4 regions of the Neobacillus sp. plas4 genome follow, and region 2 is predicted to be linked to each of the others. Evidence: predicted binding sites of a transcription regulator. Region 2 holds the regulator's gene; each other region holds the start of a gene.

Region 1 (7,288 bases), 660 kb from region 2:
ACCATATACATCGGTGTAATAAACCATAAGGAACGCCGCTACTAGAATAAAGAAGAAATCGTTTCCAAAATCACCAAATAAATAACCTAGTTTATCTCTCATCCCAAATGGACGAACTGCTTTTCCACCTGATTGTGAGGAATCTACTTTCTTTTGTAATGCTTGAGCCATTGTTAACCCTCCCATAAATCATTCTAAAATATTTAATTAAAACCCTTACATAATAATGAATTGCTTTGTCGCCTTTTTTTGAAACTCTTTACCAAAATATTTATAACCATATCATCTCGAGAATGTACAATTAATTTGTTTAATGAACTAACAAATTAACTGTAAACATAGAATATCATCCTCGACAATATTCGTCAACAACTTTTTGTAAACGTTTTTTTAATTATTTTTCCACCCTAAGAAATCAGGTCTTAAGAGGTAATTAACAATCCAAAGTTTTCGATGTATGATTAAATGGTGGAAGAGAATGGGAGGCTGCAATGCCCCATAATAAATTCACCATTATGTAGTAATGGAAAGGGGAGAATGGAAAAATGCTTCAACGTCCTACGAAAAATGAGTATCCTGTTTATTATGTACCTTATGTAGATCTAGTTCCTGAAGCTGATTTAGTTCAGCTGCTGCAAGAGAATCTCCAAAAGACGATCACACTTTTTGAAGGCATTTCAGAAGAGGTTAGTTTACATCGATATGCTCCAGGAAAGTGGAGTATTAAAGAAGTGTTAGGGCATATTTCCGATACAGAAAGAATTATGAGCTACCGGTTATTACGTGTGGGTCGCGGGGATCAAACACCTCTAGCAGGATTTAATGAAAGCGACTATGTCCAAGCAGCACAAACAAATAACCTGCCTTTGAAAACCATCCTGGAAGACTTCAAAGCAGTTAGAAACGCAACCATCACCCTAATTCAGAACCTGCCAGATGAAGCATGGGAAAACAAAGGCAACGCAAATGGAACAGAAATCACCACAAGAGCCATCGCCTACATCCTAGCCGGTCACCAAATGCACCACTGCAAGATTGTGGAAGATAGATACATATAATTTTATGTAGTTTGGTGCCTGTCACCGGGGGATGTCACCGCGGTGACACTCCCCGGTGACAGGCACCGCTCGTGGACACTGTCCACCTCAGGTGGACAGTGTGTTGTTAACGCACTTAAATCAGAAAAAAAGGTAGAAATCCCAAATATCTTAGGGCTTCTACCTCTTTTTGATCTATAGTAGTATTCCTTGAGTTTTCATCATTCTTATGAGTGACCGTCCCTTCCCCTTTTTGTGGGTTTCGGGCTCTCATCCCTCTTATGAATGACTGCTCTGAATGACTGCTCTGAATGACTGCTCTTTTTCATTTTGCAGGTTCCCAGTATAATTATCCCAATCTAGATCGTGTGGCTGCTGGCTGGTATTTTCTCATCGGGCCATTTTCGAGTACTTCTTGTAGATACAGGTTTCCATTGGGACTGGTTTTTCTGAGTAAGTCCATGAGGTATGTAATATCATCAAGTGCCCTATGTGTTTGATGGTTTGTGATTTGATGCGCTTGTAAAAGGGTTAAGAGTTTACCATTAGGGAAACCATAATTCTTCCATTTGACCCCTCTCATTGTACAGTACCACTTTAAATCATTTATTTCTGGGTACATCTGATAAAGAAAGCTTCTGTCAAAAGAGGCATTGTGTGCAAAGACAGTATCAGCACGATGGAAATAGGTCTTAATCTTTCCATCTAAGAAACTCTTCCCTTCTACTAATTCATAGGGAATTCCATGAATTTGGTACGCACGGTCATAGTTTCTTCTAGCAGTACTGGAAAGTGGTTCTCTTAAAAAAGATTCTTCTTCGATAATCTCTTGAATTTCTCCTGTATCGGCTCTATAAGAAAACAATTTCACTGCAAGTTCAATTACTTCATCCGTAGTCGGGCCCAGCCCAGTTGTTTCAACGTCCAAAACTAAGCCAAACTTATCAAGTTTACTCATATATCTTCATTCCTTTTTGATCTAAATCTTAATATTACTATCATTATAACATCATTATTCATAAAGAAGACTTGCCAATTTAGCAAGTCACTTGAGATTTGTAGTTTGGGTTAACGGATATCTGCGTTAAAGTGATTATATTTGCGGTAAAGTGATTATATCTGCGGTAAACCATATATCATGATATCAATTACAGCCGAAAACGACCCCTAGCTATTACGCATCCCCTTAATAAATGCTTTAATGATTACTTCTAAACTCACATTTAAATCCAAATCCATCTTAAATCCACCGCGCTGTTCTAATGCAGAAAAGCCGTGTAGGATGCTCCTCAACCCTCTAACTGCATGTAAAGCATGATCGCCATCTAATTCGTATGCCTGCAATACCCGAACAGATAGTTCAACCACCTTAGCACCTGCCTGTTGCACATCTCTATCCTCCATATCAGGTGCCATTAAGGTTGCTTCATATATACCCGGATGTTTCCGGGCGAAATTCACATAGGCTGTACTAACTGCCAGTAATGCCTCATCTCCAGACACGCCAATAGCAGCTGTGGTTAATTCTTCATAAAGACGATTTATTCCATAAATGGCCATTTTTTTTCGTAAGCCTCCAAGACCATCAAAATGGTTATATAACGAAGGAGGCCGAATTCCAAGTTTTTTCGCCAGATTTGCCAATGTAACTTCCTGAATCCCAAAAACATCGGCAATCTCCCCTGCTGCTTCTAGAATTTCATTTATTTCTAGTCCTAATTTAGGTCTTGGTGACATTGCTCAAAACTCCTTAGTTTAATTTCTTCTCAAGACTGCGAATTGCCTGCTCCATTACTCCAGTTGGATTCTTCACTAGTTCCCCATGTCCCACCGCGAGAAGATCTGGCTTATAGTCAGCTAATTTCCTTGCACTTTCCAACGCAGTTTCTTTACTCCAAGTTCCAAACACTGGAAAAGGAAACCATGGCTTGACATCCCCAGCAACTGCAATACCACCTCGTGTTTGAAAAGCGTCCCCTGCGATCAACGCATGTGTACGGGTATCATAAAAAGACATCGATCCAGGTGTGTGTCCAGGTGTTTCAATGGCTGCTAATGATCCAACAAGATCCCCTTCCTTCAATAGTACATTCGCTCTGGTTTTCAACTTTTTTGGAACTCCGCCTTTTATCGGGGTTTGAGGTTCATGCTGATCTAAGGAAAGGTCACCATTCATAATTCTATTATCCCTAACAGAAATATAAACAGGCACATTTGGCAGCTTCTCTTTTATTCTATCTAGCGCACCAACATGATCCTCATGTGCATGCGTTAATATAATTTTAGTGATTGGCTTTTTAATATTGTCTGCCGCCTTACATATACCGTCCATACTAAAGGGCAGTGCAGCGTCAATCAGGGTTAGTTCTTTCTCTTCCTCCACCAAATAGCAATTAACAGGAAAAAAATTCGGCAAAAATGTGACTTGATATAAATATCCATTCTTGATCACTCTCATTGCGGCCATCCCCTTTAACTAATATCATTAGTTTAACATTAACTAATGATGTTAGTTTTGTCAATCCCTCCCGTGTTCGCAATTTGTTCACAACTTTTTTACAAATATGTGAATCAATGAACAATCTACACTGAATTCGAGATTAATTTGATATATTAGCAGTGTAATAAATATTGAAAACGTAATTAACAAGGAGATGGCTTAAGAATGTTTATGAACTTTTTAAGAGAAAATAAAATTGCGGCTGGAATCATAACAGTCTTACGTATATATCTTGGTTATGCTTGGTTCACTGCAGGGCTAGGGAAATTACAAAGCGGTGCATTTGACGCTTCTGGCTTCCTGACGAATGCTGTAGCAAATCCAGTTAAAGGTCCAGATGGCAACATGGTTTACGGCTGGTATGTAAACTTTCTAGAAAGCTTTGCGTTACCGAACATTGATGTCTTCAACTTTATCGTTCCTTGGGGCGAAACATTAATTGGTTTAGGCCTTATGCTTGGATGTTTAACAACAGCTGCAATGTTCTTTGGATTGGTAATGAACTTCTCTTTCTTCTTAGCAGGCACAGTATCTCATAACCCAACGGATATATTCTTAGGATTTATAATCTTAACTGCAGGATTTAATGCTGGTCGTATCGGTCTTGATTACTGGGTCGTTCCATTTCTTCGTAAGACAATGAGAGCAAACGGTTTGAAAGAAAAAGTAAAATCAGCTGCCTAAAAAAGGTTGTTCAAAAGTTTGACAAAACTTTTCTAACAAAATGTGAACTTATCACTACACTCATGTAGTTAACTTAAAAAATCTTTTATAGTGTAACTATCAAATACAAATTAATTAATTTTGAAGGGCGGAATGCTTTATGTTTAATAACTTCTTAAGAGAAAATAAAATTGCAACTGGTATTTTAACAATCTTACGTTTATATCTAGGATATGCTTGGTTCACTGCAGGACTAGGAAAATTACAAAGCGGTGCCTTCGATGCTTCTGGCTTCTTAAAAGGAGCAATCGCTAATCCAGTAAAAGGCCCTGATGGCAGCGTGGTCTACGGCTGGTATGTTAATTTCTTAGAAAGCTTTGCGTTACCAAATATCGATGTGTTCAACTTCATCGTTCCTTGGGGCGAAACATTAATCGGTTTAGGTCTTATGCTTGGATGTTTAACAACAACTGCAATGTTTTTTGGTCTAGTAATGAACTTCAGTTTCTTCTTAGCAGGAACAGTATCACATAACCCAACTGATATCTTCTTAGGATTCATCATCTTAACAGCAGGTTACAACGCTGGTCGTATTGGTCTTGACCGCTGGGTGGTACCATTCATCCGTAAAACCGCTCTTAAAGGTAAAGAAACAGCAAAACAACATGCATAAATAAAAAAGCGCAAGCGCCCTCGGACCAAGCCAAAATGCAGCTTGGTCCTGCGATGATTATTCGAAGGAGCTTTCCTTAGTGTTTAGCGGCGTATGGCCTCCTCGTAAAAGCTAACGCTTTTCCTTCGTGCGAAGCCTATGCTGCCGAAGCGTTCCCTGTGGAGCGCTCCAACTGAGATAAAGGAAACACGAAGGGCCGGAGGCGCATTCGTGCTTGACTTCGTAGGTAGGTAAAAATCCTGAAGGGATTTTTACTCGCGGAGAGCGAAGGACACTAGCCGCTAGGGCGCTGGAGCTGGACAGTAAAAATGCCTCAGTCACAATGTGATTGAGGCATTTTTATTTAATAACTATTGTCTTCACCGTGTTCAAATCCTACGCGATCTTGATACCAATTTGTAATTTGAGTGAGTATAGCAAATACAAAAAAGAAATTCATAGCCCATACGTTAATGAAAGGTGCTAAGCCTCCGAACTCAATTCCATGATACCCTTTTATTTTCATTACAATCATAGATTCAATGAAAATTAGAATAAAACCTACAACACCCGCAACAGCCATTCGAATCATTTCTGTTCCCCTCCATACCAGCTCTTATATTTTATTTTATTTCCAAATTAGAAAAATATATTTTTGACAATTTTGTGAACGTTTATATATCTATTATAGGGCAAATTTTACAGGAAAAACAACATTAAACATTTATTTTCTTAGATTTTATTTTGGTGAATATAGATTGGATTGTTTTAGGAAACAAATAGTACTATTAGGAGGTTTTGTGAATGAAAGAACACATCTTAGAAGTACTCAACCAAATCGAAATTGAATATGAAGTTAAAATCCTTTATGCATGTGAATCGGGAAGCCGTTCCTGGGGATTTCCATCGATGGGCAGCGACTTTGATGTTCGATTTATTTATATTCATAAGAGGGATTGGTACCTCTCGATTGATCAAAGGCGTGATGTGCTGGAGGTTCCAAAGCATGATAGGCTTACAATTTCAGTGGACAATCTCCTCGACCTAAATGGCTGGGAACTTGCCAAAGCCTTGCGGTTATTTCGCAAATCCAATCCGCCTCTTTTGGAATGGCTCCATTCAAATATTATTTATTATAAGCAGTACTCTGCCATACAAAAAATCCAAGGGTTGAAGAACCACATTTTTTCTCCTGTTTCTTGCATTCACCACTATTTAAAAATGGCAAAAGGTAATTATCGTGATTATTTGAATCGGGACGAAGTCAAAATTAAAAGATACTTCAATATATTCCGCCCGCTTTTGGCAGCTAAATGGATTGAAAAACACAAGGAATTTCCACCTGTTTCATTTACAGTGCTGGTGGAAGAAATCCTTCCAAACGGCGAGATTAGAAAGATAATTGACGCCGCTATTAAGCAGAAAATAGCGGGGAATGACCTAGACCTTACTCCACAGCCTGCAATCATGAATCCATTCTTGGAAAATGAAATGGAGCAGCTAGAGAAATATGTAACGGAATTAACAGTCAATCAACCCGATCCTACCGAACTCTTAAATCAGGTATTTCGTGAAACCCTTATTGAAGTTTGGGAATAAAACAAAAATTTTGCCTTTCCACCACTTCAAATTTTTCTTCCATGAAAGCTTGAAAATCACATTGAAAACGAATATTATATAAAAGTTGTCAAAAAATGTTCGTGTTTTGGAGGAACCACTATGTTTAAGCTAAAAGAAAATCAAACAAGCACAAAAACGGAACTACTCGCAGGGATTACCACCTTCTTCACAATGGTTTACATTGTTGTTGTGAATCCAGTCATTCTTGCTGATGCTGGTGTCCCCTTTGAACAGGTCTTCACGGCCACCATCATTTCCGCAGTTGTCGGGACACTCTGGATGGCATTATTTGCAAATTATCCTATCGCCATCGCACCGGGAATGGGACTAAACGCATACTTTGCCTATTCCGTTGTCGGCGGTCAGCAAAATATTACCTATGAAACAGCCTTCGCGGCAGTTTTTATAGCGGGGATTATTTTTGTCATCTTGTCCTTAACACCTTTTAGAGAAAAATTAATAGATGCAATACCAGAAAACCTTAAGCATGGGATATCAGCGGGAATTGGATTATTTATTGCTTTTATTGGATTAAGACTTACACATATTATTACTGCTCATCCTACTAATTTGGTAGGATTAGGGGACCTGCGCTCGCCATCTGCCTCGCTTGCGGTAGCAGGATTAGCCATTACGCTAATTCTTATGGCACTTCGAATCAATGGAGCATTATTTATTGGAATGATTATTACCGGCTTAATTGCCCTTTTTACCAACCAGCTTTCCTTTGATCAAGGTTTTGTATCCTTACCTTCTCTCCCCGATGGATTAATGGTAAGCAATCCCATTACGGCTTTGTCAGATGTGATTCAGAAT
Region 2 (7,288 bases):
TATCTTTGTTTTAACCGTGGAACTTTGATCATGTGCTAATTCCGTCGTATACTCCACTGTCCCAATTTGGCAGCCAGTGCCGATTTTTACTCGTTTACCGCGAACGATGTCAGCTTTTGTATTTTCCAGGTAAATGTCATCACCTTCGATAACTTTAGCGGTTAGAGTTCCTGTATCTTTGCTAAAAGGAAGAAAAGAACTTTTTTTCTTAACACTTATGACCCCTCCGCCAATTTCCTCCGCTGAACTTTGCCCAAAACGCAATGAAATTTTTATCTTATCGGCATTAAGAAGACCTTTGATTTCAAACCCTCCTGTTGATTCAAAGGTTTCATATTCGACGTCTCCGTTTACAGATATACTGCCTTTTATATTCGCTTCTTCTCCCGTTAAATCCTCGCCCACTTCCAGCATCCCAAGGATTTTAATTCTTTTTAAACCAGCTCGGCCGCCAACCTCCATTGATCCCATAATCAGCGTTTCATCGGACTGTAAATCCCCTTTTACCTCTGCCTCGCCGTACACTTTGATCGACCCTGTTTTAACACTTTCTAATGCCTCACTTGTTCCATACACATGAATAACGGAGCATTCGATATCATTCACAATCGTGCCTTCTCCTCGAATGCTGATTTTGTCATATTGACCGCCAGGATAACTGCCAGACCCTTTAATCGTTAAATTTTGCATTTTTGCCATTTCTCTTCCCCCCTTAAGCCTTTCGGACTTCTTTGACCACTGCTTTTTCATCCATCGAAAATTCTCCCGAATATTCTACAACACCAATAAGGCAATTCGGACCTATCGTAACGTTGTTTCCTCGGACAACAGCAGCCTTCGTATTTTCGATTTCAATCCTATCGCCTTCAATTAATTCTGTTTCTAGTTGGGTTGGAATGAACGCTTTTAATAAACAAAAAAATGGCGATTTTTGTCTAATAAGAATCGTTTGACCGCCAATCTCTTTTGCTCTGCACTCAGCAAAAATCGTGATGTCGATCAGATCAGCATTTAACAAACCGCCTATTGTAAATTGTGATTCTGCCTTAAAGGTTTCCGCTTCACAATCTTCTCCCACCGTCATTCTACCTTTTATTTTTATCTCATCACATTTGATTTTTCCGCCAACAGAAGCTTTCCCTGATACCTTTAAATTTTTTACAGCCACATGATTTTTAACCTTTGCAGTGCCATCAATCGAAAGGAATTCTCCTTCTATTGATCCGTTTATTTTCCCATTCCCGCTAATCTTTGCTGTAGCGGCTGCCACATTCCCATTTACTGTCCCTAATCCACTGCATTCAAACTGGGTACATTCTACATCAGTATTAATCGTTCCTTTACCATTTAAGGTAACACGTTCAAATTGTCCCCCATTAGATGACCCAAGCCCATTGATGATGAGGTCTCCTCGTTTTTTCGTTTCCATCGTTCATTCCCCTTTATACGAATCTCGCTTTGATTTCTTCCATACATGCATTTATTGAAATATGTGAAACCAGTTTCGTTCCTGAATCAAAATGGTATCCTTCCGTATTCATTAGCAATAGGCATTGTGTAACCCCTAATTTTCTCGTCATCACCAAGTCCGTTCTTTTTTGCTTGATTTGATCCCTGTTTTCAATCAATACCTGCAAGAGCATTTTCCCTTCATCCAAATTAATTTCTCCTGACTGCAGCAGCTTTTCTAAAATAAATACTTCCAGGATCCTTGAAAAATGAAACGAAAGATTTCCCTTTTCATTTTCCAGATAGAAATCCATTACTGGACGAGAAACAATGTTACGTCTCACTAATTCATCTGCTTCAAGTTTTATATCGCTTACATTTGGGGAAAACATATCTGCCAATTCATCTAAGGATAGATTTTCTTTCATCGTTTGAATTTTATCAATTCTCTCTAAAATCTTTTGTTTAGGAAAAAAGGTCTCCTGTCCGGTAAACGTTGATTTGCGAATAAACCAATCTTCTGGTATTAAGTCTTTTCTTTTCCATCTATATAATTGTCCATAAGAGATTCCGGTCAAGTCTAATAAATCTTTTTTTGAAATTAACTCCTCATTCATCTTTATAACCCCTTTCCAAATACAGTGTAACATAACACTGTTACGCTAGTAAAGTTCACACTCTCTATTTCTTATCGACAAAAAAAGACCTTTTCGGCTGCTGAAAAGGTCTTTACTCTTATTCTTCTGTATCATCAGTTGGATAGTGCTTTAGGAAATAGATTAGAGATTGCAGTTCAACTGCTAAGTCTATATGGTGCACGCGAATAGATGGAGGTACATTTAATCTTGCAGGTGTAAAATTTAATATCGCCTTTATATTTGAATTTACCAGGCGGTCGGTAATCATCTGCGCCACAGGTGCTGGCACTGTTAGAATGGCTACATGAATATCATCATTCTTTAAGTACTCTTCTAAATCATCCATCGGATAGATGGGAACATCCCGGATAGTTGTTCCCATCTTGTTTGGATCGACATCAAAGGCACATTCAATTCTTGTATTATTATTTTTTAAAAAGTTATAATTTAAAAATGCTGTACCGAGATTACCAACACCTATTAGAGCTACTTTTGTTAATTCATCTTGGTCCAGCGTTTTCCGGAAAAATGTTAATAAATAATTGACATTATAGCCATATCCCTTTTTCCCTAAGGCACCAAAGTAGGAAAAGTCTCTGCGAATGGTTGCCGAATCTACCTTTACTGCCTCACTTAGTTCTGCTGACGATACCCTCTGTTTACCGGAGGAATGTAGATTCTTTAAGAATCGATAATATAAGGGCAGCCGCTTTGCTGTCGCTTGTGGTATTTTCATTGTTTCATTACTCATATTCTCCCACCCCCTATAGTTAATAATTGTTACCTTACTGATTCCGTTCTATGGAAATCTCCGTTTTTCCCTCCGGTTTTTTCAACCAAATAGGTCTTTCCAATTACCATACCTTTATCCACTGCCTTACACATATCATAAACGGTTAAAGCACATGTGGAAGCAGCTGTTAACGCTTCCATTTCCACACCTGTATTTCCTTTTGTTTTGACAGAAGCTGCAATATTTAATGTAAAAGCCATATCATGTTCCTTTTTCCATGAGAAAGATATATTTACCCCCGTCAAAGGAATAGGATGGCACATCGGGATGATATCCCACGTCTTTTTTGCTGCCATTACCGCAGCAACTTGAGCTACTGCAAGAACATCGCCTTTTTTCATTTCATTATTGGTTATTTTTTCGTAAATTTCTTTACTAACAGTAATGCTGGAATGAGCAAGTGCCGTACGAGTGGTTTCTGGCTTATCGCTAATATCCACCATCTTCGCTCTTCCTTCTTCGTTAAAATGAGTAAATTCAGACATAAACAGTATCCTCCCACCAAAAATCATACTATATTTTTCACAATTTGTCTGTGAAACTTTGAACTCATGATAAAAAATTACATGATTTTATGTTTGATTATCCCCTTACTTTCCCCAACAACAAGGCAGTTTATTGCCGACAATCCCCGAATGAGGTACACTTATTAGAGTAATTGAGGTGAAAACAATGATATTATTACAGGTTAATCAATTAGCAAAATACTATGGTGCAGACCTTATTTTATCGAATATAAAACTAGAATTACAAACCCGTGATCGTGTGGCACTTGTGGGACGAAACGGTGCTGGTAAATCGACATTATTGAAAATCATTGCCGGGCATTTATCCCATGATGGCGGGGAGATTATTAAGCCAAAGGGTGTAAGTATTGGTTATTTAGCTCAGAATACCGGTTTAGAATCACATTTATCAATTTGGGATGAAATGCTGTCCGTATTTGAATCATTAAGACGTATGGAAGCCGCCATCAGGCAACTAGAGGTGCAGATGTCAGACCCTGCTGCTATCGAGAATACAAGCAGCTATGAGCGCATTCTAAAAGAATATGACGAGCTGCAAGTGAAATTCAAGGAACAAGGCGGCTATCAATATGAAGCAGATATTCGCTCCATCTTACATGGATTAAATTTTCACGATAGCTCATTAATGATTTCCAGCCTAAGCGGCGGGCAAAAGACGCGTTTAGCGTTAGGAAAACTGCTTTTATCAAAGCCTGATATTTTAATCCTGGATGAACCGACAAACCACCTTGATATTGATACGCTTACTTGGCTGGAACAATATCTTCAAGGGTATGACGGAGCCATCTTAATCGTTTCACATGACCGTTATTTCTTAGACAAAGTAGTAACGCAGGTTTATGAAATTTCGCGTAAACAAATTCAAAAATTTATCGGGAACTATAGTGCGTATCTCGATCAAAAAGCAGCCAGTTACGAACGTGATTTGAAGTTATACGAGAAACAGCAACAAGAGGTAGCCAACCTTCAAGATTTTATCCAGCGCAATCTAGCCCGTGCCTCCACGACGAAACGAGCACAAAGCCGGCGCAAAAAGCTTGAGAAAATGGATCTGATGGATCGCCCATTAGGGGATGAGAAATCTGCAACCTTCTCTTTTGAAATTGAGAAACAGACCGGAAATGATGTTCTAACAGTGGATTCCCTTGCGGTTGGTTATGATGGACAAAAGGTATCTGAGAATATTTCCATGCGGGCTTACCGTGGTGAAAGTATTGCTTTAGTAGGTCCAAACGGAGTTGGGAAGTCTACTCTTCTAAAAACCATTATCAAAAAACTCCCTGCTCTTTCCGGGAAGGTTCTATATGGTGCAAATTTAGCCATTGGCTACTATGACCAGGAGCAAGCTGAATTGACCTCAAATAAGCGCGTTCTCAACGAGCTTTGGGATGAATGGGCGTTAATTAGTGAAAAGGAAATACGTACTGTCTTAGGCAACTTCCTCTTTTCGGGTGATGATGTATTAAAAATTGTCTCCACCCTGAGCGGTGGTGAAAAAGCAAGGCTAGCCCTCGCCAAACTAATGCTTGAGAAAGCAAATGTCCTGATATTGGACGAGCCAACCAACCATTTGGACCTAGACAGTAAGGAAGTTCTTGAAAATGCCTTAGTCGACTACCCCGGAACGATTATTTTTGTATCACATGATCGTTACTTCATTAACCGAATTGCAACTAAGGTAGTGGAGCTTAGCGCCCATGGCAGTACTGAATATCTCGGGGATTATGACTATTATGTGGAAAAAAAGCTTGAGCAGGAAGAGCTAAAGGCTTTAGAAGCTGCAAGTGTGAATAAAAGGCAGACACAAATGGAAGTACTAGAGAAAAATAACTATCATCAGGATAAAGAAACCAAAAAGCTCGAGCGGCAGCGGAAAAGAAAATTAGAAGAAATAGAAATTCGTATAGAAGAACTGGAAACACTCATTCAAGATTTCGAGGAAAAGTTATGTGAACCAGAAGTATTCCAGGACCATGAGAAGGTCTTGGAAATTAACTTGAAAAATGAAAAAGCAAAAGCTGAACTCGAACAGTTAATGGATGAATGGGCCGAACTGGCGGAATAATAAAAAAGGGGCTTGATGATTATGTCCAAGCCCCTTTACTATTTAATAGGAATCGTTAGAATGTTTGTTTTTGATCCATCTTTAGCTGAATAAACGAAAAGCTCCATCGAAACATTGTCTTTTGCTAATAGATCCTTTTCAATCGTAATCTCAAAATTCCCCCAAGCCGGGGCACCATCCGTTTGATAATGGTTTGCTCGTAATATCTCTGTTCCAGAAATGACGGCATATTGAAAAACACCTTCAAAAACTCTTGCCTTTCCTTTTACTACTACCTGATCACCTGTTTTTAATACGGTTACTTCATTAAATACTTCATTTCCATATTGCTTGTTCTCACCTTCTACACCATCAGATTCTTCATCTTGATTGTCTTCCTTATTTACCACATCAGGTTCCTTGTCTAGATTGTCATCTTCCTTTACCACATGAGGCTCTTTTTCACCTTGTGACGTGTCAGGCTGTAGGCTGCATGCAGCAAGTACAAGAAAAAGTCCCATTAACACACTTATCCATAATTTTTTACTCATTCTTATCCTCCATTTATACAATTCCTGTTTATTAATTATATTCATGTATTCGTCCATTCTATATAGTATCTACCCTTACATTTTCAACTATGAATCGACAAAATGCTATAAATTTCGACTTCAATGATAGATGCCCCCCTTTTCCACAGCTTTATACACATATTAGAACTGATTGATTCAACTATCCAGATACTTTTCCACATTATCCACAAAAAACGATCGACTTATCCACATTATCAACAATTAAAAGGCACTTACCCACATTTTTCTGTGAAGTCCAATTTTTCTAAAAAAGTTATCCACAAAAAAAGCCCTTCTTTCTCAGAAGGACTTCTAATTATATAACTCAATATCTAATCCTGGATTTGCATTCAAGGTTAGATCTGCTCTAATTCCTTTATCAAACATGATACTTCCTGCTGCTGCAATCATCGCTGCATTATCCGTACATAAGTTTAAAGGCGGAATCACTAATTCAATACCTGCTTTGTCAGCGTACGCTTTTTCCAGTGCCTTTCGAAGCCCTTTATTTGCAGCCACACCGCCAGCCAGCAGTACTTGTTTAACATCATATTCCTCTGTAGCCTTTACTGTCTTTTTCACCAGAACCTCAATAACGCTTTCCTGAAAGCTTGCTGCAAGATCCTCCGGAGCGATGGTTTCACCACGTTGTTCTGCATTGTGGACCGTATTAATAACCGCAGATTTTAAGCCGCTAAAGCTAAAATCATACGATCCTTCTTCTAGCCAGGCTCTAGGCAATTTAAGGGTATCACTGCCTTCCTGAGCGAGTCTATCAATATGAGGACCACCAGGATAAGGCAATTTTAGTGTCCTTGCAACCTTATCATAAGCTTCTCCAGCTGCGTCATCTCTCGTTTCGCCAATGACCTCGAAATGGACCTGTTCTTTCATATAAACTAATTCCGTATGCCCCCCTGACACCACTAAGGAGAGAAGAGGGAACTTTAACTCTGTCACCAGCCGATTTGCATAGATATGTCCTGCAATGTGATGAACAGGAACTAGTGGAATATTATGCGCAAACGCTAGAGCCTTGGCCGCATTTACACCTATTAATAAAGCTCCTACTAATCCTGGTCCTTCCGTTACAGCAATGGCATCCAGCTCAGGGATTGTAAGATTCGCCTGCTCCAATGCTTCTTCAATTACCAGCGTTATCTGTTCAACATGATGACGCGAGGCAATTTCTGGAACGACTCCGCCAAATCGCTTATGGCTTTCAATTTGTGAAGCAACGACATTGGCTGCAATCTCCCTGCCAT
Region 3 (7,288 bases), 1.2 Mb from region 2:
ATTCAAACTGTGCCCAAGCAATCTCATGCCCTGTTTTTGCCCATAGTGTATCAGCGGCCAACGTAAATTGAAGGTTTAACCAATAATCCGTTTGCGGCAGAATTAGCTCTGGAAGCTTATACGGAATTGCCAGCGTCACCGTTTCACCTGGTGCTACATCAGGAGCTGGCAGCACGCCTTGTTCAATAAGCTTGCCATCTGCCTCAACCGACCAGGATAAGTTCAAATGATCTAAAGAAATAAAATCATACCGGTTCTTAATCCGCACATTCCCAGTTTTCAAATCCATAACTTCTACATGAACAGGTTCAATGACCTTTTTATACTCAATTAACCCTGGAGACGGCGTTCGATCGGGCCTCACAAGTCCGTCAATTACAAAATTATTATCATTCGGTTTATCACCGAAATCTCCGCCGTAAGCAAAGTACTCCTCGCCATCTTCGGTAAATTGACGGATTCCATGATCACACCATTCCCAGACAAAACCGCCTTGTAAACGTTTGTATTGGTAAAAAAGATCCCAATACTCTTTAATACCGCCAGGACCATTCCCCATCGCATGGATGTATTCACAGAGAATATGCGGCTTGTTCAAATCCGTTCTTTGCCCCAATTGTTCCATTATCTCAATTGATGTGTACATCGTGGTATGCACATCGGAAACTGCTGGATCCATTTTTGGATTATCGTTGTCTTGAATCATAATACTTCTAACTTCACCTTCATAGTGAACAAGGCGTGTCGGGTCATTTTCTTTGATCCATCTGCCCATTGCTTCATGGTTACATCCAAATCCTGATTCATTTCCTAATGACCACATAATAACCGAAGGGTGATTCTTATCGCGTGCTACCATCCGTTTAGCTCGATCAATATAAGCATCTTCCCACTCAGGATCATCACTTAACTTTCCTCGATCGATATTCGCCTTTACCCAATCTGGATTATCACCTAGTAAAGCATTACCAGCACGTTCAAAGCCATGGGTTTCTAAGTCCGCTTCATCGATGACATACAGACCGTATACATCACAAAGCTCATAGAATCTCGGATCATTTGGATAATGGGCTGTCCTGACCGCATTGATATTATGCTGTTTCATCAGGATGACATCCTTCTCCATTGCATTGAGTGGCACGGCCCGTCCTAAATCTGGATGAGAATCATGACGATTGACACCCTTGAATTTAATGGCTTCACCATTTATTAGCACAACACCATCCTTCAATTCGATTGAACGGAATCCAGTTTTATTTGGAATTACCTCTATCACATTCCCAGCACCATCCTTTAACGTAATCAATAAATGGTACAAATATGGATGATCGGCGGACCACTTTTCAGGATTCTCAACGGGAATGTCGATGTTAACACTGATTAATCGATTGTCAGGCAGAAGCACCTTCTGTGAATTTCCTGTCACCAAAGTCCCGTCTTGATTAAGAAGGCGGTATTCAAGCTGGTAATTTTCCATCACTTGGCTGGTGCCATTTTCAATGACTGTATTAATGGAAAGGGTCGCATTTTGATACTGATCATCCAAGTTGGTTGTGACGAAAAAGTCTTGAATATGAACCATTGGTTTTGCTAATAAATACACATCCCTAAAGATCCCGCTTAACCACCACATATCCTGATCTTCTAGGTAGGTGCCATCAGACCATTGATAGACTCTAACTGCTAATGTATTTTCGCCCTCATGGATGTAAGGGGTGATATCAAATTCAGCTGGAATTCGGCTGCCCTGGCTATAGCCGACCTCTTGGCCATTGACCCACACATGGAACGCACTGTCTACACCCTCAAAATGTAAGATGATTTTTTGCTGGAGCCATTGGGCTGGAATATAAAAATTCCTTCGATAGGAGCCCGTTGGATTTTCTGTTGGTACATACGGCGGATCCACCGGAAACGGGAATTGAACATTCGTATAATGCGGCTTTCCATATCCATTCATCTGCCAATGGGAAGGAACGATGAGCTCATCCCAGTCACTCACATCAAAATGATCTTGATGAAAGTTCTCTGGAGCAAGCCCCGGGTTTTCAGCATAATGAAACTTCCAGCTTCCATTTAAAAGTTTAAATTCTTGGGAATTTCCTCTATCATATGTTAAAGCAGAACGTTCATCGGAAAACGATAGAAAGTACGCCCGTTCAGCCATTCTGTTTTTATGCAGTACGGTAATGTTTTCCCAATCATTTCTCTTAATCATTCAAACTACCTCCAAAAAGTTTCTTTTTTTGAATTGTAATATTTTCTTTCTCAAAACTCTCTGAAAACCCTTCCAATTACTCCTCCAAAGAATAGCATCATATTTAAATTGTTTTATCTGAATTTCATCTTTTATTAAAATATTTCTATTACTCATAAAAAAAGTCTTATTCTCTGTTTGTGTTATCGATAACAACATTCTAACAGTTGTGTATTCAATGTCAATTCAAAACCTGATAAAAAATAATAGAACTCGGGCGAGTTCTATTATTTTTTTTATCTATTATTCAATACAGCTTTCGGCTTACAACCCATTATTAACTGAGTTCCGTCACTGTATCCTTCCTCTCTTCCTTCTAGTTCCTCAATAAGAATATTTCTCATGTATGCTATTTTCTCTGGATATCTATCATCTTGACTTAAGTTATAGATTTCTTGCGGATCATTATCTAAATCAAAATACTGTTCGACACCTGTTTGCGAATACCAAATATATTTTTCTTTGCCGTTTACGATATAGTGATGAGATAAATCACCAAATGAATGCTCTCCATGGAGGTAAGGTCTCCAATCTATATCCATTCCTTTTGCGAGCGGAATAACACTTTTTCCTTCTACCGTTTCAGGTACCTTAGCATCCGCTGCCTCTAATAAAGTCGGCATGATATCTCGCAGTTCAATAATTTTGTCACAGGTTGTACCCTTTTGGATACCAAGCTGATTTCCAGGGTCAGAAAGAATAAAAGGGATTTTCGCGCTGCCTTCATATGCCAGCGATTTAGCTAGAAAATGATGATCCCCCAGTAGTTCCCCATGGTCAGAGACAAACAAAATGACTGTATTATGATAAACTTGATATTCAATCATGGACTGAATAAAACGGCCAATTTGGTCATCAATATGCGCTATTAATGCATAATAAGCTGCACGTGCGCGCTTAAGGCGCTGTTCCGGAACCACCCCTCTTCTTGTTGTAGGGAGCAGCCCTAATCCTGCCTCATCTTTAGCCGCCCATGTTCCAATCACTGGATCATCTATCTCCTTACTCATATAGTAATCAAAATAGGCTTGTGGTGGATCAAACGGTGGATGCGGGCGAACGAACGACATTTTTAAGAAAAATGGTTTTCTTGGATCCCGCCGTCTCAGAAAATCAATCGATTGAGTAACAACCCAATTCGTTGGATGAAACTCTTCCGGCAAATGCCAAGGACGGCTCATCGCAGAAGCATTACAATCTAAACCAATATCCGTTAAATCCCGATGACCGCCAAGACGCTCCCGGAGCCATGGCAAGTAATCATCAGTTTGTTCAAACGACTCTTGATATGGCGTATTTTTAAAACGATTATGATGCAAATAGCCATCATGTAAAATGACATTGTGAAATCCGCATAAATTCCTGGAAGGATACACATGCATTTTTCCGACACTTTGGGTATGATAGCCCGCATGGCTCATTTCTTCCGGCAGCATATGCGGGTAATCCCAAGGCACTCGGTCCTGATACCCCACCCGTCCGGTTGAACGCTGTGACATACCAGTTAATACAGCAGCACGTGCCGGGACACATGTCGGCGTTGCACTGTAAGCATTCCCAAACGTAACACCTTCCGCTGCTAATTGATCTAGATTGGGCGTTTCAACGATTGGGTGACCTGCAGAGCTTAAACAATCAAATCTCATCTGATCAACCATGATCAATAAAACATTGGGCTTCATTTCTCTTCTCCACCTTAACCTTTAATTGAACCTGCAATTCCATCTACAAAATATTTTTGGGAAATGAGGAAAACATTAAACGATATAAATTCCTATTTATATTCCACATAATTTATGTCCTAACTGACACGAAGGTCTGCACAGCATTGTTTGTATTTTTTCCCGCTGCCGCACGGACAAGGATCGTTCCTCTTTGGAGACTTTCCTTTAAAAAAGCGTGCCACATTCTGCTGGAATAAGTGGGATCTAACTTTATCCCCAAGCTGCTTCATCCGACCATCTGCATACCTGTAAATTTGCTTATAGCTCGAACAAAAATAGTCAACCTCTGATGTCGAACGATCAGCACTCCATTTCCGGTTACGAGGACATCCACCGTGGCAGAGCTTCTTCCAATCGCACGTTTTGCAAGGTTCAGGAAATGTTGGCTTCATTTTGAGGAAGGTATCATATAATGGGTTGGATAATAGTTGATCAATAGAATCCGTTGCGACATTACCAATCTTCCATTCTGGATTAATGAAAAAGTCGCAAGGGAAGGCATCCCCATTTTGTTCTAGAATAATCGTTTGCGGGCATGACGCCATATGGACACATGAACCAGGCTCCCGATTTACATAAACAGAAAGCATTTCATCAAAGAAGCGGATCGAAGTCCTTGGTTCGCCATTGTTATACCAATAATCAAAGGCTTCACAAAGGAAGGCGCCGTACTCTTCCGGAGTAATATCGTAATCACCGGGAGCGTTAACCTCTTGAGCACGAAAATCCATACATGGGATAAATTGAACAAAACCAAATCCCTCAGATTCGAAAAATCGCATCAGCTCTGTTGCTTTTCCAACATTCCCCTTATGCACGACAGTTAAAATATTAAAATCTACCCCATGCTTACGAAGGTACCCAATTCCCTTCATAACCCGGTCAAAGCTGCCCTGCCCCCGTGAATCCACTCTTCGGGTATCATGAATCTCCTTTGGTCCATCTAAACTGACTCCAACTAAAAATTGATACTGTTTAAAAAAAAACGCCAATTTATCATTTAGTAACGTTCCATTGGTTTGGAGTGAGTTAGAAATAATTGTATTCTTCGGTGCGTATTTAGCTTGAAGAGCTACTACTTCCTCAAAAAAATCAAGCCCTGCTAGTAAAGGTTCTCCTCCTTGCCAGGCAAAGGATGCAACCCCATTTGACCTCTCCATATATTCCTTCATAAACTTATCTAAAATCACGGAATCAATTCGGTTAATTTTTTTTCCTGGTTTTCCGCCGCAAGTACTGTAATAACAATAATCACAAGCTAAATTACAATCCTCAGATACCGTCTTCCACATTACACTTATATTTCGATGTTCTGTCATCAAACATCCAATGCTCATTCGTTTTACCTCTATCCCGATATAGTTGAAAACCCTGACTAGACATCAGGGCTGCAATTGATTCTACTTTTCTGTTATTATGACTGTGACCAGAAAAATATCCCCTTCATATGTTAAGGAATTAACTTAAAACAGGCTGCTCCATAAACTTTATATTACCTTTATAGTGAATTAATTCCAATAGGACAATTGGCAAATCAACGTGTATAAACCCATTCTTTTTATATATCTTCCACTATAAGATAAGCAGCTTTAATCGGTCCATGAACACCAACAACAAGAATCATTTCGATATCTGCTGAGTTGCTTGGTCCTGTGATGAAGTTAATGCAGGAGGCGATTTGTTCACCGTTTTTTACTTTTTCGTTAATGATGCGGGCCGCCTGTGTCATGCGCGGAACAATGCTACTTTTGGGGACAATAATGATGGAAGCGGCCGGTAAAAAGCTGACACTTCTCCCCCTATCCTTGCTGCTGAAAAGAACTGCTGTGCCTGATTCTGCTAGTGTTACATCACTGATTGTGATTCCGACATTCGCAGCCTCGGCCTTCGCAATATTTTCTTCGCCTTTTGTATGGTCCCAAATATGAAGATCAATTCCTTCTTTCGGCCATTCTTCCTCCATTAGCTTTGTAAGACCATATTGTGAAAAGCGCTCGTCTTTCCATGTTACAATTGGGCCTCCGCCATATTGTTGGACAACTTCTTTTAATGCGTTAGAAAGCTTTTCAGTAGAGGTAATGACAATATCGGTATGAATATTTTTACATTGTTCTTTTAACACTTCTACCAACTCATCTTGTGTGGCGGTTTTCAACACCTCATCTTGAGGATGATGAATCCAATTCGGTTTTTCTATTGACGTTTTTTGTTCTCTTCCTAGACGATTAGCGATTTTTTCTAAAAAAGCCTCCCGATTCTGTATCGTACCGCTCATGATTCTTTCCCTCCTTGTGGACGATTTTTAAACCAATCACGGAATCTTTCTTTATTTGGTGCTGGGAAATCTCTTGATTCTGTCCATGCTTTTAAAGGTCCTGGGCCTTTTGAGATTTTATCGTCCTGCGTAAACGGGGACATAACCGGCGCTGCCAGTTTTGAGCCGATTTTATAAAGTGCAGGGGATGACGCACCAAAACCAAATGCCTTCATTAATAGCTTTTCAGATATTGGCGCTCGACCTTCTTTTTCCACGATGATTTGGCGGTGTTTATGCAGCAGCTGATGGAGCGGAATCTTCACTGGACATGCCTCTGTACATGCTCCGCATAAGGTGGAGGCATATGGCAGCTCTTTGTAATCATCGTATCCGCCAAGTAATGGTGAAAGAACCGCACCGACAGGACCAGAATAAATGGAACCGTATGAATGCCCGCCAACATGCCGATAAACGGGACAGACATTAATACAAGCTGCACAGCGGATACATTGGAGAATGGATTGGAATTCACCGCCAAGAATGTCCGATCTGCCGTTATCGACAATGACCAAGTGAAATTCTTCCGGTCCGTCGACATCTCCTTCCTCTTTAGGACCTGTTAAGGTGGTGATATAGCTTGTCAGTTTTTGCCCTACGGCACTTCTTGTTAATAAACTAACAAGGACTTCCATTTCCTCAAAGGTTGGAACAAGTCTTTCCATTCCCATTACTGTTATTTGTGTTTTCGGTAAAGCGCATACTAAATCGGCATTTCCTTCATTTGTCACGAGGGTAATTGAGCCGGTTTCAGCAATGGCAAAGTTACATCCTGTGATTCCGATATCTGCTGTCAAATATTCTTGCCGCAATTTTTCACGCGCATGTAAAGCGAGCTCTTCTGGTTTTTCTGAATGTTGATATCCATGCTTCTCTTTAAAAACATCACGGATTTGCTCCTTATTTTTATGCAGCGCAGGAACAACAATGTGAGAAGGAGGCTCATGGTCATCCTCTTGCAAAATGTATTCCCCTAGGTCTGTTTCAATCACC
Region 4 (7,288 bases), 3.0 Mb from region 2:
TCGCTAAAACGAAAGGTAATTCAAACTTCATGGTAATAATGGCTGAAACATATGCTCCAACAGCAAGAAAACCTGCATGTCCAATTGAAAATTGACCGGTTATTCCGATAACCAAATGAAGGCTTACAGCCAAAATAATGTTAATAATCATGAGAATCAGCATATTATTATAAAAAGCATTTAAAATTCCTGTTTGGATTAAGCCCTGGCCAACTACATACACTACTGCTGCTAATATGAGAAATAGCCAGAATTTATTCATTTTTTTCATCTGTCTATCTCACCTACACTTTCTCTCTCGTATTTTTCCCAAAAATGCCTGAAGGTCTAAATATGAGAATAAGGATTAAAATGATAAACGCTGCGGCATCCCTCCATAAAGAGAAGCCCATTGCACTGACGATTGACTCCACCACACCTAGAATAAGTCCACCGACCATGGCTCCAGGAATAATACCAATTCCACCTAATACAGCGGCAACAAAGGCCTTTAATCCTGGGATAATTCCCATCAATGGCTCAATCTTCGTATAATATACCCCAAAAATTACACCTGCTGCCCCAGCTAACGCTGAACCAATGGCAAAGGTATAAGAAATCGTTCTGTCAACATTAATACCCATTAAACGGGCGGCATCCATATCATGTGAAACAGCACGCATAGCTTTCCCAATTTTTGTTTTATGAACAATAAATTGAAGAATAATCATTAGCCCAACCGATACTGATAGGATAAACAGAGACTGGCTGCTAATTTGTGCACCAAATAAGTTAAAGCTTGTGCTCGGCAAAACATTGTCTGGATACGCTTCCGGCTGTGCACCTCGAGCATAGATAACACCGTATTCAATTAATAACGACATCCCAATTGCTGTTATTAAGGCAGCAATTCTCGTTGCATTTCGTAGACGTTTATAGGCAATTCTTTCAATTAAAACTCCAAATACGGCACAAAAAGTCATTGATAATAACAATGCTGGAAAGAATCCTAGACCCCATCCCTTAATCGCATAAAACCCGACGAACGCACCTACCATAAAAACGTCACCATGAGCGAAGTTAATTAATTTTATAATTCCATATACCATGGTGTAGCCTAATGCGATTAAGGCATAGATGCTACCGAGTGAAATTCCATTTATTAATTGTTGTAGCCACTCCATTGTAATCACTCCTAATTCCAGTTTCACTCATATAAAAAGTAGTAGAATGGAGGGTCATCCCTCCATTCTACTTGTCAGTACTCTTAAGGATTTACTTTTGTGTTAAACACTTGTTTTCCATCTACATATTCTAAGATAGTAGCTGTTTTAATTGGATGATGATTTTCATCAATTGATAATACTCCAGTAACAAGGCTTAAATCTTTAGTTTTTGCTAATTCTTCTTGAATTTTGCTTGAATCGATACTGCCTGCACGCTCAATGGCATCCGCTAAAAAGTAAACTGTATCATAGCCAAGTGCATTGAAAGCGTTTGGTGCTTGGTCTTTGTTCTTTTCTTTAAACGCTGAAACAAAATTTTGTACCTTTTCATCTGGATCTTCAGAAGAGTAATGGTTGATCAGATACGTATTATTTAAAGCCTCTGCACCAGCTAAATCAACCAACTTTGGAGAATCCCAGCCATCTGCTCCCACTAAGGGAACATCAATACCTAATTCACGTGCTTGCTTTACAATTAATCCTACCTCTTCATAATAACCAGGAATGAAGATGAACGATGGATTTTTTGCTTTGATTCTTGTTAATGTAGCTCGGAAGTCTGTGTCTTTTGCTACATATGCTTCTTCGGCAACGATTTTAGCGCCTGCAGCATCAAATGTTTCCTTGAAAGCATCCGATAAACCTTTTGCATAGTCACTTGAGTTGTCTGCTAAAATGGCAGCGTCTTTTACTTTTAAAGTATCCAAAGCAAAGTTAGCTGCAACAGTTCCTTGGAACGGATCAATGAATGAAGTACGGAAGACGAATGGTCTTACTTTCCCCTTATCATCTACTGTAACACTTGGGCTTGTACCACCTGGAGCAAGTAGAACTGTTTTTGTATCATTGGCAATCTGTGCCTGAGCTACTGTATTTCCGCTTGTTGCAGCACCAATAACAGCAGTAACTTTATCTTGGCTTGTTAACTTAATGATACCGTTTGTAGCCTCAGCTGCTTCAGATTTATTATCTACTTTGATTACATCAAATTTCTTACCATCAATGCCGCCATTTTTATTAATCTCATCTACAGCCATTTCTATACCTTTTGCCATAGATTCACCATAAGAAGCAACATTACCTGAGAGTTCCATGTTTACTCCCAATTTAATCGTATCTGAATTGCCGCCTGAACTATCCTTTGCGCCTCCAGCACATCCAGCCAACACACCTGCAAAGATGGTTGAAGCCATAAACACACTTGCTAATTTCTTTTTCATGGAATTTTCCCCCTTGATTGAATTTTCTGATACTATTTTTCATAGTTTAGTATCTTCTTTGACCCATGAATTTTGTTTACTAGGTAAATTAACTGATTACATTTGTTATTGTAGTACTTTTTTCGTTATTAGTCTAGTATATTATTTTAATATTTCAGAACTTTATTTTTATTGTAAATATTGAAGCGCTTTCTTTGTTGTTACAGCAATTATTAAACGAAATTAGAAAAACGCTATATTAACTATTTTTGCGGTATATTAAAGGTAAAATTTACTATTATTGTTAAATATTCAATACCATTTAATTGGTACGATTGAATGGCTTTCCATAATAGTATAGATAAAAAAGGAAAGAAGACATTTTTCGTCTTCTTCCTTTAATTCAGAAATATCCTTTACCACCTATGTGCCTTTGCGTTTGATCTCAATATAATGTTATGTTGAGATCTTTGTGTTTGCCCATTTACCTGAGTGGTAACACGCTTAGGACGTGTCCAATTATGGTGAAACTTTTGAGACTGTGGATCCAAATTATCTTGATAACTCACAATGAATCACCTCAATAGTTAGGATTTGGATACTCTGAAAAGCGATATTACTGGAATATCTGTCATAGTATTTGATTTGATAGCTAGAAAAATACCCCTTAAATACAAAACTGCAGATGAACATTACTAAAAAAACGCATGGATCTCCCCATGCGTTCATAGTATGATGGTTCTTTTACTAAGACATTATCCTCTTTTCTCCTTCTATTGCTTGAATCGGATCAATATTTTGCGTAAATTCAAGTGTTCCAATGTATTTTCCATTCTCATCCCTAACGGCAAAATAACGAATATACACATATTTATCACGGAACTTAATCCAAAAGTCTTCCGTATCTTTTCTCCCTGCTTTAAAGTTAGCTAACAGTTCTTCTACAACATGGACACTTCTTGGTGGATGACAATTTTGTACCGTACGTCCAATAACTGCTTTTGTTCGAGCAAAGATTCTTTCTTTTCCGTGTGAAAAATAGCGAACAACATCGTCCTGATCAATAAACGTGAGATCGACAGGTAATTGATTTAACAGGAGTTCAAGCTGCTTTAATGATAATATCCCGGTTTCCATTTTTATATAACCTTCAGAAATCGCCTTTTCGTCTAAAGCGTGCCTTTCTGGTTTCCATACTCCAGCAGGGGCTATTAGACAATACCCAATTTCATCACTTTCACGGGCAATTTTTACCCATTCATCTTCAGTAAAATTGTTTAATGCCATTGGAAAAAGAATATTTTCCTCCCGATAGATCATGGTTGTTACTTCTTGAATAACAAAATTTAATGCTTCCATTACTGCCTGTTTGTCTCCATTATAAGAAGTTAACTTCTGCCTAGCATCTTTAATACCATCGCGAATAAAATCATTAATACGCCACATGTTCGTAGTGGGTCCAAAAATGCCATACGTTTCTAAATAAGGGAAAATCAAATTTTCTTTCCTGCTATAGTGCTTATCGATATCAAGAAGCAAATTGATATCTTCTATGAGCTTAAGCACATTTTCAGGACTATCTGCCTGAACAAATTTCCCTAAATCCCCTTGGATAGTGATATTAGCAAGCTTATCAAGCTCTCTATTTTCTAAAATGAAAGTATGGATAGGATGTCCAGGAATTTCCTCAGGCTTATTGGTTTTTTCAATTTCTTCAATAGAATCTTTAAAAATTTCTGTGTGCTTAGCATGTAGTTGGTGCATTTCCTCAACAGAAAGACCTCCATAATCATGCTGAAGCTGTGAAATTTCATCAATGGTGATTTTTCCGATAAATGCATCAAAATGTGCTTTGACCTCGGCCACATTCTTTCCAGCATGAAGGTCCTCAAAGATTTGTTTTAATATTGCTTGGCGTTTATTTGGATTGTTTGAACGTAGTTCACGATTATTTATGAATTCACTCATCAGGATTCTCCTATCAAATGGTTTATTTTTAAATTGGTAATGATAATTAATCTCATAGTTAAAATAACACCTTTTCATCAGCCTGTTTGTGATTAACATCATTGATGTGGAAATTAACGTATGAAATGTGAAAAATATAAGAACAAAAGATAGACCAAGAAATTGACAGTATATCGTTCCCATGATATATTTATCTCGAATTAGAGATATTTTAATCCGAGGGATTACAAGTAACTCCAAATGATTTATTAGCGCGATAACGGGAATATAGTGGAATACATTTATTGGAGGTATAAACGTGAACAATTTAAAAGGAATACACCATGTAACAGCCATTACAAGCAGTGCAGAGAAGAATTATGAGTTCTTTACTTTTGTTTTAGGTATGCGGTTGGTTAAGAAGACTGTAAACCAGGATGATATTCAAACCTATCATTTGTTTTTTGCAGACGACACCGGCAGCCCTGGAACTGATATGACATTTTTTGATTTTCCTAGCATTCCAAAAGGTGTGCATGGAACAAATGAGATTTCAAAAACCTCATTTAGAGTTCCTAACGATAGGGCGATAGATTATTGGGTAAATCGTTTTGATCGTTTGGAGATAAAGCATTCGGGGATTAAAGAACAATTTGGTAAAAAAACAATCTCGTTCGTTGATTTTGATGACCAACACTATCAATTAATTTCGGATGAAAATAACGAGGGTGTGGCTGCCGGTGTACCATGGCAAAATGGTCCGATTCCATTAGAATATGCCATAACAGGTTTAGGTCCCATTTTTGTTCGGATTGCTAATTTTGACTATTTTAAAGAAATGATGGAAAAGGTATTACTCTTTAAAGAAATTGCGCAAGAAGGTGACTTTCATTTATTTGAAGTGGGTGAAGGAGGAAATGGTGCCCAAGTTGTGGTTGAATATAATGCAGTTCTTCCACCTGCACGCCAAGGTTTCGGAACAGTCCATCACGCTGCATTCCGTGTGGAGGATCGTTCTGTACTAGACGAATGGGATCAACAAATGCGTCGTTTCGGCTTCCAAACTTCAGGTTTTGTCGATCGCTACTTTTTCGGATCTCTTTATGCTAGAGTTGCCCCTCAGATTTTATTTGAATTTGCAACAGATGGCCCTGGATTTATGGGAGACGAACCATATGAAACGCTTGGTGAAAAGTTATCACTACCACCATTTTTTGAACCAAAACGTGACCAAATTGAAAAATTAGTGCGTCCAATTAACACAGTAAGAAGTACATTGAAATTTACAAAAGAATAAGAAAAGCGCAAGCGCCCTGGTCAGCGGCGTATGGCCTGGAGCGCTCCAACTGAGATAAAGGAAACACGAAGAGCCGGAGGCGATTCGATGTCGACTTATCGTAGGTAGGTAAAAATCCTGAAGGGATTTTTACTCGCGGAGAGCGAAGGACACTAGCCGCTAGGGCGCTGGAGCTGGACAGTAAAAATAGAGCGGATCCCTTGGGAATCCGCTTTTTTGCCTATTATTATAAGGTTGTAATGATCGGTCCGTTTTTTGTAAGGATGATCGTATGTTCGTACTGTGCAACATAACTTTCCTCAGTCACATAGGTCCAGTCATCACCTTCAACTTGAAAAACTTCCTCTTCCTTGGTTGAGATAAAAGGTTCGAATGCAATTACCATTCCTTCCTTTAAAAGTTCGTCATCCCAGGTGTCATGATAATTATAAATATGATCTGGCGCTTCATGTATTCTCCGACCGATTCCATGACCAGTTAAATTCATAATAACTGTTAAACCATGCTGACGTGCCGTTTGAATAACAGCTTTCCCTAGCCCGCTTTTCTTTGAACCAGGTTTTGCCTTTTTTAGACCTGCTTCAAATGCTAATTTTGCAACATCACAGATTTTTGTTAATATCTCTTCCCCTTCACCGACAACAAATGAGATACCTGTATCGGCGAAATAGCCATTTTTAGAACCAGATACATCAATATTTACGATGTCTCCTTCTTTTATAACTCTTTTCCCAGGAATTCCATGCGCTACTTCCTCATTTACACTAATACACGTATATCCAGGAAAGTCATATTCACCCTTTGGTGCTGAGATTGCCCCTGCCTTTTCGAAAAGCTGGCCCGCTAAATCATCTAGTTCCTTTGTAGTTATACCAGGTACTGTTCTTTTTACCAATTCATCTCTTATTTCGGCACAAATTTTGCCGATTTCTTTTAGTGCTTTTATATCTTCTTCTGTTTTTGCAATCATGTATTTTCCCTACTTTATCAAATTAATATCGTTGTAAATTTTCCATTCTTATATTTTAGGCTTACTTAATATAAAAATTCAAGTATATTTCTTTATAGCTATATTCCTAAAAAATTAATCTTCTTAGCTCCAATGGGCTGGCCTCACTAATGAGGCTGGTAATTTAGTGCGTTTATTCCCCTTAGCTGCATTCACTTGGGCCTGGGTAAGAAAAATACTCCCAGTAAGATTTGCTCCACTGATTTCCGTATCCCTAAAATCCGCTCCGATGAAATCACTCCATCTAAGGTCTGCGTTTCTAAGGTCTGCAGCAATTAGTAAGGCGCCTCTAAGATTTGAGCCCCTTAGATCGGCTCCTTTCAACTTTGCCCCTAAATAATCCATTCCGCGACGTGTATCTTTTTGCTTTTTAGTGACTTGAGCACGAACCAACTCACTTGTACGAATCAGCAGCTTGTTTACCTTATCTCTATGTTGATTCACATCGATGCTCAATATGAACTTTGGACTTTTACCGGCCAGTTCTTCAGTCTCAACAAGACTTTCATTTAATTCTTTATAGATTGACTTTGCAGCATCTGTAGTTAGTGCTTCATATAGGTACCATAGCATCTCATGAAGTTGCTGCATAATTGGATATACAACAAACATCTCTTGAGCAACATCCTGG

What was found. Region 2 encodes Rex, which represses fermentation and respiration genes when NADH is low (regulators of the CRP and FNR family bind a similar motif). Its sites were predicted from a motif close to TTGTGAAATATTTCACAA; they were not measured.
Region 1: the regulator Rex is predicted to act here: its motif matches at 3,602-3,619, upstream of AC2TFD_RS04800 (DoxX family membrane protein).
Region 3: the regulator Rex is predicted to act here: its motif matches at 5,483-5,500, upstream of AC2TFD_RS26285 (anaerobic sulfatase maturase).
Region 4: the regulator Rex is predicted to act here: its motif matches at 4,498-4,515, upstream of AC2TFD_RS16980 (DUF438 domain-containing protein).

The regions. Positions count from the first base shown of each region.
Region 1 is NZ_CM170152.1:945,047-952,334, reverse strand. Features, by position in the region: gene AC2TFD_RS04825 (MFS transporter) at 1-171, opposite strand, end outside; gene AC2TFD_RS04820 (DinB family protein) at 546-1,058, shown strand; gene AC2TFD_RS04815 (exonuclease domain-containing protein) at 1,387-1,995, opposite strand; gene AC2TFD_RS04810 (TetR/AcrR family transcriptional regulator) at 2,205-2,774, opposite strand; gene AC2TFD_RS04805 (MBL fold metallo-hydrolase) at 2,788-3,495, opposite strand; gene AC2TFD_RS04800 (DoxX family membrane protein) at 3,703-4,221, shown strand; gene AC2TFD_RS04795 (DoxX family membrane protein) at 4,361-4,873, shown strand; gene AC2TFD_RS04790 (hypothetical protein) at 5,217-5,444, opposite strand; gene AC2TFD_RS04785 (nucleotidyltransferase domain-containing protein) at 5,657-6,451, shown strand; gene AC2TFD_RS04780 (NCS2 family permease) at 6,572-7,288, shown strand, end outside.
Region 2 is NZ_CM170152.1:285,574-292,861, reverse strand. Features, by position in the region: gene AC2TFD_RS01560 (cytoplasmic protein) at 1-699, opposite strand, end outside; gene AC2TFD_RS01555 (bactofilin family protein) at 713-1,429, opposite strand; gene AC2TFD_RS01550 (YhbD family protein) at 1,443-2,066, opposite strand; gene AC2TFD_RS01545 (redox-sensing transcriptional repressor Rex) at 2,185-2,838, opposite strand; gene moaC (cyclic pyranopterin monophosphate synthase MoaC) at 2,868-3,365, opposite strand; gene AC2TFD_RS01535 (ABC-F family ATP-binding cassette domain-containing protein) at 3,553-5,472, shown strand; gene AC2TFD_RS01530 (Gmad2 immunoglobulin-like domain-containing protein) at 5,511-6,002, opposite strand; gene tsaD (tRNA (adenosine(37)-N6)-threonylcarbamoyltransferase complex transferase subunit TsaD) at 6,336-7,288, opposite strand, start outside.
Region 3 is NZ_CM170152.1:5,217,060-5,224,347, forward strand. Features, by position in the region: gene ebgA (beta-galactosidase subunit alpha) at 1-2,218, opposite strand, end outside; gene AC2TFD_RS26280 (arylsulfatase) at 2,494-3,939, opposite strand; gene AC2TFD_RS26285 (anaerobic sulfatase maturase) at 4,059-5,318, opposite strand; gene AC2TFD_RS26290 (LutC/YkgG family protein) at 5,540-6,256, opposite strand; gene AC2TFD_RS26295 (LutB/LldF family L-lactate oxidation iron-sulfur protein) at 6,253-7,288, opposite strand, start outside.
Region 4 is NZ_CM170152.1:3,417,588-3,424,875, forward strand. Features, by position in the region: gene AC2TFD_RS16960 (branched-chain amino acid ABC transporter permease) at 1-271, opposite strand, end outside; gene AC2TFD_RS16965 (branched-chain amino acid ABC transporter permease) at 285-1,163, opposite strand; gene AC2TFD_RS16970 (ABC transporter substrate-binding protein) at 1,247-2,425, opposite strand; gene AC2TFD_RS16975 (YpzG family protein) at 2,821-2,973, opposite strand; gene AC2TFD_RS16980 (DUF438 domain-containing protein) at 3,152-4,372, opposite strand; gene AC2TFD_RS16985 (ring-cleaving dioxygenase) at 4,671-5,648, shown strand; gene map (type I methionyl aminopeptidase) at 5,875-6,618, opposite strand; gene AC2TFD_RS16995 (pentapeptide repeat-containing protein) at 6,742-7,288, opposite strand, start outside.